DNA from 2 places in the Pseudomonas sp. HS6 genome. Region 2 is predicted to be linked to the other one. Evidence: predicted binding sites of a transcription regulator. Region 2 holds the regulator's gene; the other holds the start of a gene.

Region 1 (4,212 bases), 3.2 Mb from region 2:
ACCGCCACGCCGACGATGCTCAGCACCACGCCTTCCATACGATCCTGCACCTGGGCCTGAACCAGCGCCACTTGCGCTTCGATGCCGTCGAGGTTGACCGACGTACCGAACGCCATGTCCCACTTCGGCAGGTATTCGGTGTAACCGAGTTTCGGCACCAGCACCTGCGCGTTACCCGGCAGCGGCGAGCTGTATTGCAGGTAGTGAGTGCCGTCCTTCGCCACTTTTACCAGGTCGCGGTTGACGTAGACGCCGTTCGGGTCGCGATTGTCCTTGAAGCTTTTGCCCACGCCTTCGGGGTCGGTGGATTTGAACAGGCGCACGGTCTCGGAGTCGTAGCCGAAGAAGTAGCCGTCCTTGCCGTACTTGATGCTCGACAACAGTTTGATCACCTGCGCCCGCGCCTCGGCGTCACCGGGGGCGGCGGCGTCGTACAGCGGTTTGATAGTGGTCATGGCCACGGCGACATAACTGGCCAGGGTGGCCTTGGCGTCACCGAGCAGGCGTTCGCGGGTCTGTTCGACTTCCTTGTGCGCCTGTTCCTGGAGAATGAACAGGGTGGTCAGGCTGATCACCAGCGCAAAGAGCAAGACCGGGAGGACGGCAAGGGACAGGACTTTAGCCTTGAGACTCAGGCGCATGGGTGCTCACTCTTTTGGTTTTATTGGCGTGGTTAAAGGCGTTAACGGCACGCGAAAGCAAAAGTTGAGCTGAGGTCTAACCAGATCGTTACCACGGAGCAGTAACGATCCGGCTCGGTAGGTTACAAGACCATTGCGGCCACCCAGCCAGCCGCCAGCAACGGCAGGTTGTAGTGCAGGAAGGTCGGCACCACGGTGTCCCAGATGTGGTGATGCTGGCCATCGATGTTCAGGCCGGAGGTCGGGCCGAGGGTCGAGTCCGAGGCTGGCGAGCCGGTGTCGCCAAGAGCCCCGGCAGTGCCGACGATGCAGACGATCGCCATCGGGCTGAAGCCGAGCTGTACGCACAGCGGTACGAAAATTGCCGCCAGAATCGGCACCGTGGAGAACGACGAACCGATACCGATGGTCACCATCAGCCCCACCAGCAGCATCAGCAGCGCACCAATCGCCTGGCTGTGATCGATCTGCGCCGCTGCGCTTTCAACCAGCGTGCGCACCTCGCCGGTAGCCTTCAGCACTTCGGCAAAGCCCGAGGCGGCGATCATGATGAAGCCGATCATCGCCATCATCTTCATGCCTTCGGTGAACAGCCCGTCAGTCTCGCGCCACTTGACGATGCCCGACGCCGAGAAGATCAGGAAGCCGGCCAGCGCCCCGATAATCATCGAATCCAGCAGCAACTGAATAATGAACGCTGCGGCGATGGCCAGACCGGCGATACCGATCGTCATCGGGTTATAGGCGACGCTGACCTGCTCCACTTGCTCGATCTTTTCCAGGTCGTAGACACGCTTCTTGCGATAGCTGAAGAACACCGCCATCAACAGACCGAACACCATGCCAGCCGCCGGGATGGCCATGGCGTGCATGACGTTGACCTGGCTGATGTCCACGCCAGCCTTGCTGACGTTGGCCAGCAGGATCTGGTTAAGGAAGATGTTGCCGAAGCCGACCGGAAACACCATGTACGGCGTGATCAGGCCGAAGGTCATGACGCAGGCGATCAGCCGGCGATCCAGTTGCAGCTTGGTCAGTACATAGAGAAGCGGCGGCACCAGCAACGGAATGAACGCGATGTGGATCGGCAGGATGTTCTGCGAAGCAATCGCCACCACCCACAACAGACCGATCAGCAGCCATTTGACGCTGCCGCCCCCGGTCGCATGCTGACGGTCGACCATCGCCAGAGCCTTGTCGGCCAGCGCATGGGCCAGGCCGGACTTGGCAATCGCCACCGCGAAAGCACCGAGCAACGCGTAGGACAACGCCACCGTCGCACCGCCGCCCAGACCACTGTTGAACGCCTTGAGCGTGGCGTCGATGCCCAGGCCGCCGGTCAGGCCACCGACCAGTGCACCGACGATCAACGCGATCACCACATGCACACGGGACAGGCTGAGGATCAGCATGACGCCGACCGCAGCAATCACTGCATTCATTTCACTACCTCAAAAACACGACGGTAAAGCCATTCACCGCCAGACAGGATGAGTCCGTCCGGCAAGCCACGAGGGTCGCCAGCGGATTTGCATAGAGGGTCTTATTAGAAGGGCGCGCACTGTGCCGCAGAGCGGGCGCAGTGTCAAAGCGACCGGTCGCGACACTGTGTAACTTTCCATGATCAAACTGCTGAAGATGGCATATCCGCCACAACGTGCGTCAATTCGCCATATTGCATTTGCACCATAAAGAAAGTCGAAACGCGGCCGTTACAGTGCAAAGTCTCAGATATTTATCGAATAAGGACGTCTCCATGTCGCTCAGACAACTTTCCATCCAATGGAAAATCACCCTGCTCGCCGGCCTCTGCCTGGCCGGTATCGTGACCCTGTTGGTGGGTCTTTCGCTGTATCGCATGGAGCACAGTTCTGAACTGGTCAAAGCCTCCAGCATGGAGATGCTCACCGAATCGGCCCAGGCTCGCATCGAATCCCAAGGCGAAGTTCAAGCGGCGGGCATTCGCCAGCAGTTCATGGACGCCTATCAATATGGCCATGGTTTTTCGCGTCAGGTGCTGTTCCTGCGCGAGCAGGCCGAGAAACGTTTCCTCGATGCCTTTGACCTGCGCGAAGACATGACCCGTCAGGTGAAATCCGCGTTGCAAGCCAACCCGGAGTTGCTCGGTCTGTCGCTGGTGTTCGAAGCCAACGCGCTGGATGGCAAGGACGAACTGTTCGCCGGCCAGGCCGAACTGGGCAGCAACGACAAGGGCCGCTTCGCCCTGTACTGGTCGCAGCCGACCCCGGGTAAAGTCACTTCGATGGCACTGCCGGAAAGCGACATGGCCGACACCAGCACCGGCCCCAGCGGCCAGGCCGCCAACGCCTGGTTCACCTGCCCGCGCACCACGCTCAAGCCGTGCGTGATCGAACCGTACTTTTATGTGATCGACGGGCAAAAGGTGCTGATGACCAGCATCGTGTTCCCGCTGATGGTCAACGGCAAAGTCATCGCCTCGCTGTCGGTGGACATCAACCTCAACAGCCTGCAAGCAATCAGCCAGGGCGCCAGCAAAAAGCTCTATGACGGCCAGACCGCCGTAAGCATCATCAGCCCTGCCGGCCTGCTCGCCGGTTACAGCCCGGACGCCAGTAAACTCAGCCAGCGCCTCGACGCGGTGGACACCACCAGCGGCGCCGAACTGCTGCGCCTGCTCGCGTCGAGCCACACCGTCAGCAGCCTGCACAGCAATGCGCAGCTGAAAGTGCTGTCGCCGTTCCAGCCGATTCCCGGTGGCCCGTCGTGGGGCGTGCTGCTCGATGTGCCGGAGAAAGTGCTGGTGAGTCGCGCCGAAGCGCTCAAGCAACAACTGGATGCCAGCAACACCTCGGGCACGCTGATCGAACTGAGCCTGGGCGTACTCGCCGCGCTGGTCGGCCTGCTGCTGGTGTGGCTGATGGCACGCAGCGTGACCAAACCGATCCTCGGCGTAGCCCACATGCTGGAAGACATCGCCAGCGGCGAAGGCGACCTGACCCGTCGTCTGGCCTATGACAAGAAAGACGAACTCGGTCAGTTGGCCGGTTGGTTCAACCGCTTCCTCGACAAGCTGCAACCGATCATCGCCGAAGTGAAACGCTCGGTGCAGGACGCGCGCAACACCGCTGACCAATCCTCGGCCATCGCCACCCAGACAAGCGCCGGCATGGAGCAGCAATACCGTCAGGTCGATCAGGTCGCCACCGCGTCCCACGAAATGAGCGCCACCGCCCAGGACGTGGCCCGCAGCGCCGCGCAAGCGGCCGAAGCGGCCAAGGATGCCGATCGCGCTACCCGTCAGGGCCTGACCGTGATCGACCGTACCACCGCCAGCATCGACCACCTCGCCGCCGACATGAGCGCGGCGATGATCCAGGTCGAAGGCCTGGCCGCCAACAGCGAGAAAATCGGTGCGGTGCTGGAAACCATCCGCGCCATCGCCGAGCAGACCAACCTGCTGGCGCTCAACGCCGCCATCGAAGCCGCTCGCGCCGGTGAAGCCGGACGTGGCTTTGCGGTGGTGGCCGATGAAGTACGCAACCTCGCCCGCCGCACCCAGGAATCGGTGGAAGAAACCCGTCAGGTGATC
Region 2 (4,212 bases):
AAGACGAGCTGCGCAAGACCCAGTCGCGCATCGTCACCGCCCAGGCTGAGCTGAGCATGCGTGGTGAAGCCGACGGCAACACCAATCGCCAGTTGTTCTCCGGTCTGCCATTGACCGCCGGCCTGCCGCTGACGGCTGCCGAGCCTCTGACAGAACCGACTTACGCTGCTCCGGCCCGTCCAGCCCCGGCACCTGCGCCGGCTGCCGCTGGCGTCGATCCGCGTGCGCTGGATTCGATGCGTTTCGAACTCAACAGCCTGCGCGAGCTGATGGAAGTGCAGCTCGGCACTCTGGCCTGGAATCAGCTGCAAGGCAGCCGTCCGGCCCAAGCGAACCTCTATCGTCGTCTGCAACGCATCGGCTTGTCCGGCCCGTTGTCCCGCGACCTGCTGGCGCTGACCAGCGATATCGAAGAGCCTCGTCAGGCCTGGCGCATGCTGCTGGCGCACCTGGCGCGGATGATTGCCACACCGGAAGTCGAGCCACTGGAAGAGGGCGGGATCATTGCCATGGTCGGCCCGGCCGGAATGGGCAAGACCACCACCTTGGCCAAGCTCGCTGCCCGTTACGTGCTCAAGTACGGCGCGCAGAACATTGCGCTGGTGAGCATGGACAGTTTCCGCATCGGTGCTCAGGAACAGTTGAAAACCCTGGGCCGGATCCTCAATGTGTCGGTGACCCACGTCGATCCGGGCCAGTCCCTGGTGCAGGCGCTGGATCCACTGCTGCGCAAACGCGTGGTGCTGATCGATACCGCCGGCCTGCAGGCCAGCGATCCGGCATTGCGCATGCAGCTGGAAAGCCTGGCCAGTCGTGGCGTTCGGTCGAAAAATTATCTGGTACTGGCAACCACCAGCCAGAAACAGGTTCTAACCGCCGCTTATCACAGTTACAAGCGTTGCGGGCTCGCCGGGTGCATCCTGACTAAACTGGATGAGACGGCCAGCCTTGGCGAAGTGCTGAGCCTGGCGATCAGTCATGAACTGCCGGTCGCCTACCTGACCGACGGCCCACGGATTCCGGATGATCTGCATCTGCCGCGCCGTCATCAATTGGTCAGCCGCGCCGTCAGCGTGCAAATGCAGGAAGAACCCAGCGAAGAAGCCATGGCTGACATGTTCGCTGATATCTACCACAGTCCGACCAAGCAGGTTGGCTGAGGTAATGAACAGTTTTTGTACCTACATCGATGGTCTGCCATGCATTGTTCCGGTTGTGAACGCGCAGCCAGTAATGTGGCCTCCGTCTATGCAAGACAAGGTAAAGAAATAACATGGGCAGCATGCATCCCGTACAGGTGATCGCGGTGACCGGCGGCAAAGGTGGCGTCGGCAAGACTAACGTGTCAGTGAACTTGTCCCTGGCGCTGGCAGAGCTTGGCCGTCGGGTCATGCTGCTGGACGCCGACCTGGGTCTGGCGAACGTCGACGTTCTGCTGGGCCTCACGCCCAAACGTACCCTGGCCGATGTGATCGAGGGCCGCTGCGAGCTGCGCGACGTGCTGTTGCAAGGCCCCGGCGGGATCCGCATCGTGCCGGCCGCTTCCGGCACCCAGAGCATGGTTCACCTGAGCCCGGCCCAGCATGCCGGTCTGATTCAGGCGTTCAGCGACATCGGCGACAATCTCGACGTACTGGTGATCGACACCGCTGCGGGGATTGGTGACTCGGTAGTCAGTTTCGTTCGCGCGGCGCAAGAAGTGTTGCTGGTGGTCTGCGACGAGCCGACCTCGATCACCGACGCCTACGCACTGATCAAACTGCTGAACCGCGATTACGGCATGAACCGCTTCCGTGTCCTGGCCAACATGGCCCAGAGCCCGCAGGAAGGTCGCAATCTGTTCGCCAAGTTGACCAAGGTCACGGATCGCTTCCTCGACGTCGCCCTACAATACGTCGGCGCGGTGCCTTACGACGAAAGCGTGCGCAAGGCGGTGCAGAAGCAGCGTGCGGTCTATGAAGCCTTCCCGCGTTCCAAGTGCGCACTGGCGTTCAAGGCGATCGCACAGAAGGTCGACACCTGGCCGCTGCCCGCCAACCCGCGCGGCCACCTCGAATTTTTCGTCGAGCGCCTCGTGCAGCAAACGGCAGGACCTGTGCTATGACCGCCAGCGGTATGAATTTCTACAAGAAGTCGGCACGTGACGCGCAGTACGAGCTGATCGAGCGTTACGCGCCACTGGTCAAACGCATCGCCTATCACTTGCTGGCGCGATTGCCGGCCAGTGTGCAGGTCGAAGACCTGATTCAGGCCGGAATGATCGGCCTGCTCGAAGTCTCGACCAAATACGACGCCAGCAAGGGCGCCAGTTTCGAAACGTACGCGGGCATCCGGATCCGCGGCGCCATGCTCGATGAAGTACGCAAGGGGGACTGGGCACCGCGCTCGGTTCACCGCAACACCCGTATGGTCAGCGACGCGATTCGCTCGATTGAAGCTAAAACCGGCCGTGACGCTAAAGATCACGAGGTTGCGGCCGAACTCCAATTGAGTCTCGACGATTACTACGGGATTTTGAACGACACCCTGGGCAGCCGACTGTTCAGTTTCGACGACCTGCTGCAGGACGGCGAACACGAAGGGCTGCACGAGGATGGCGCCAGTGCTCATCTTGAGCCGTCGCGCGATCTGGAAGATGAGCGCTTCCAGGCTGCGTTGGCGGACGCGATTGCCAATTTGCCGGAGCGTGAGCGACTGGTGTTGGCGCTGTACTACGACGAAGAGCTGAACCTCAAGGAAATCGGTGAAGTCCTTGGCGTCAGTGAATCGCGGGTCAGCCAGTTACACAGCCAGTGCGCGGCCCGCTTGCGGGGGCGTTTGGGGGAGTGGCGAGCGCGCTGAAGGCAGTGTGGGGACGCTGCGAACGAGGCTGGTGCGGTGGTGAACGGCACCGGTCTTGCTCTGTTGTGCTCCAGACAGTCATCGAGTGCTTTGCCGGATTGATTGAAATGGCGCGTCCAGGTGCTGGGCGCGTTTAAGACTGCTTGGAGGTCGAATTGAACAAAGACATGAAAATCCTCATCGTTGATGACTTCTCAACGATGCGGCGGATCATCAAGAACCTGTTGCGTGACCTCGGGTTCACCAACACCGTTGAAGCCGACGATGGCACCACTGCCATTCCGGTACTCAACAGCGGCAGCATCGACTTTCTGGTGACCGACTGGAACATGCCTGGCATGACCGGTATCGACCTGCTGCGCCATGTGCGCGCCGATGAAAAACTCAAGCACCTGCCAGTGCTGATGGTGACTGCTGAAGCCAAGCGCGAGCAGATCATCGAAGCGGCCCAGGCCGGCGTTAACGGCTACGTGGTCAAACCTTTCACGGCTCAGGCGCTGAAAGAAAAAATCGAGAAGATTTTCGAACGCATCGGCTGATGACGCGCGGGGGAGCTATGGAGCATAACGAATCTTCACAGGGCGACTTCGAGTCGACTCTGAAAAAACACGCGGTCGAACTGGTCGAAAGCCTTGAAAAAGGCAGGTTCGGCGACGCTGTGCAACTGATCCATGAGCTCAATCAGACCCGTGACCGTGGCCTGTACCAGGAAGTGGGCAAGCTCACGCGCGAACTGCACAGTGCAATCGTCAACTTCCAGATCGACCCGCATATGCCGCAGGCCGAGGAAGTGTCGCAGATCACTGATGCGACCGAGCGTCTGGGCTATGTGGTCAAGCTGACCGAGGCGGCGGCCAACCGCACCATGGACCTGGTGGAAAGCGCCACGCCGGTGGTCAATGGCCTGGCTGACGAAGCCCAGGCATTGAGTGCCGACTGGGGACGCTTCATGCGCCGTGAAGTCGGGGCTGAAGAGTTCCGCGAGCTGGCGCGTCGGGTCGACGGTTTTCTGACACGCAGCAGCACGGACAACCGCGCAGTGTCGAGCAACCTCAACGACATTCTGCTGGCCCAGGATTACCAGGACCTCACCGGTCAAGTGATCAAGCGCGTGACCCAACTGGTCACCGAAGTCGAAAGCAATCTGCTCAAACTCGTGCTCATGGCCAGTCAGGTGGACCGCTTTGCGGGCATCGAACATGACCGTGCGGCGATGCTCGCTGAAAAAGATCCACAAAAACATCTCTCGCAGGGTGAAGGTCCGCAGATTCATGCCGATAAACGAGAAGACGTTGTGTCCGGTCAGGACGATGTGGACGATTTGTTATCCAGCCTTGGATTCTAGAGTTTTGGAATTATAGGTTTTTTGGG

Evidence for each region. Region 2 encodes FliA, which starts transcription of late flagellar genes. Its sites were predicted from a motif close to CTAAAGTTTNNNNNNNNNNNGCCGNTAA; they were not measured.
Region 1: the regulator FliA is predicted to act here: its motif matches at 2,330-2,357, upstream of JJN09_RS09960 (methyl-accepting chemotaxis protein).

What each region holds. Positions count from the first base shown of each region.
Region 1 covers NZ_CP067412.1:2,165,188-2,169,399, forward strand. Annotated here, with positions in the region: gene JJN09_RS09950 (methyl-accepting chemotaxis protein) at 1-641, opposite strand, end outside; gene JJN09_RS09955 (Na+/H+ antiporter family protein) at 764-2,083, opposite strand; gene JJN09_RS09960 (methyl-accepting chemotaxis protein) at 2,398-4,212, shown strand, end outside.
Region 2 covers NZ_CP067412.1:5,409,869-5,414,080, forward strand. Annotated here, with positions in the region: gene flhF (flagellar biosynthesis protein FlhF) at 1-1,160, shown strand, start outside; gene fleN (flagellar synthesis regulator FleN) at 1,274-2,104, shown strand; gene fliA (RNA polymerase sigma factor FliA) at 2,101-2,841, shown strand; gene JJN09_RS24540 (chemotaxis response regulator CheY) at 3,009-3,380, shown strand; gene JJN09_RS24545 (protein phosphatase CheZ) at 3,398-4,186, shown strand.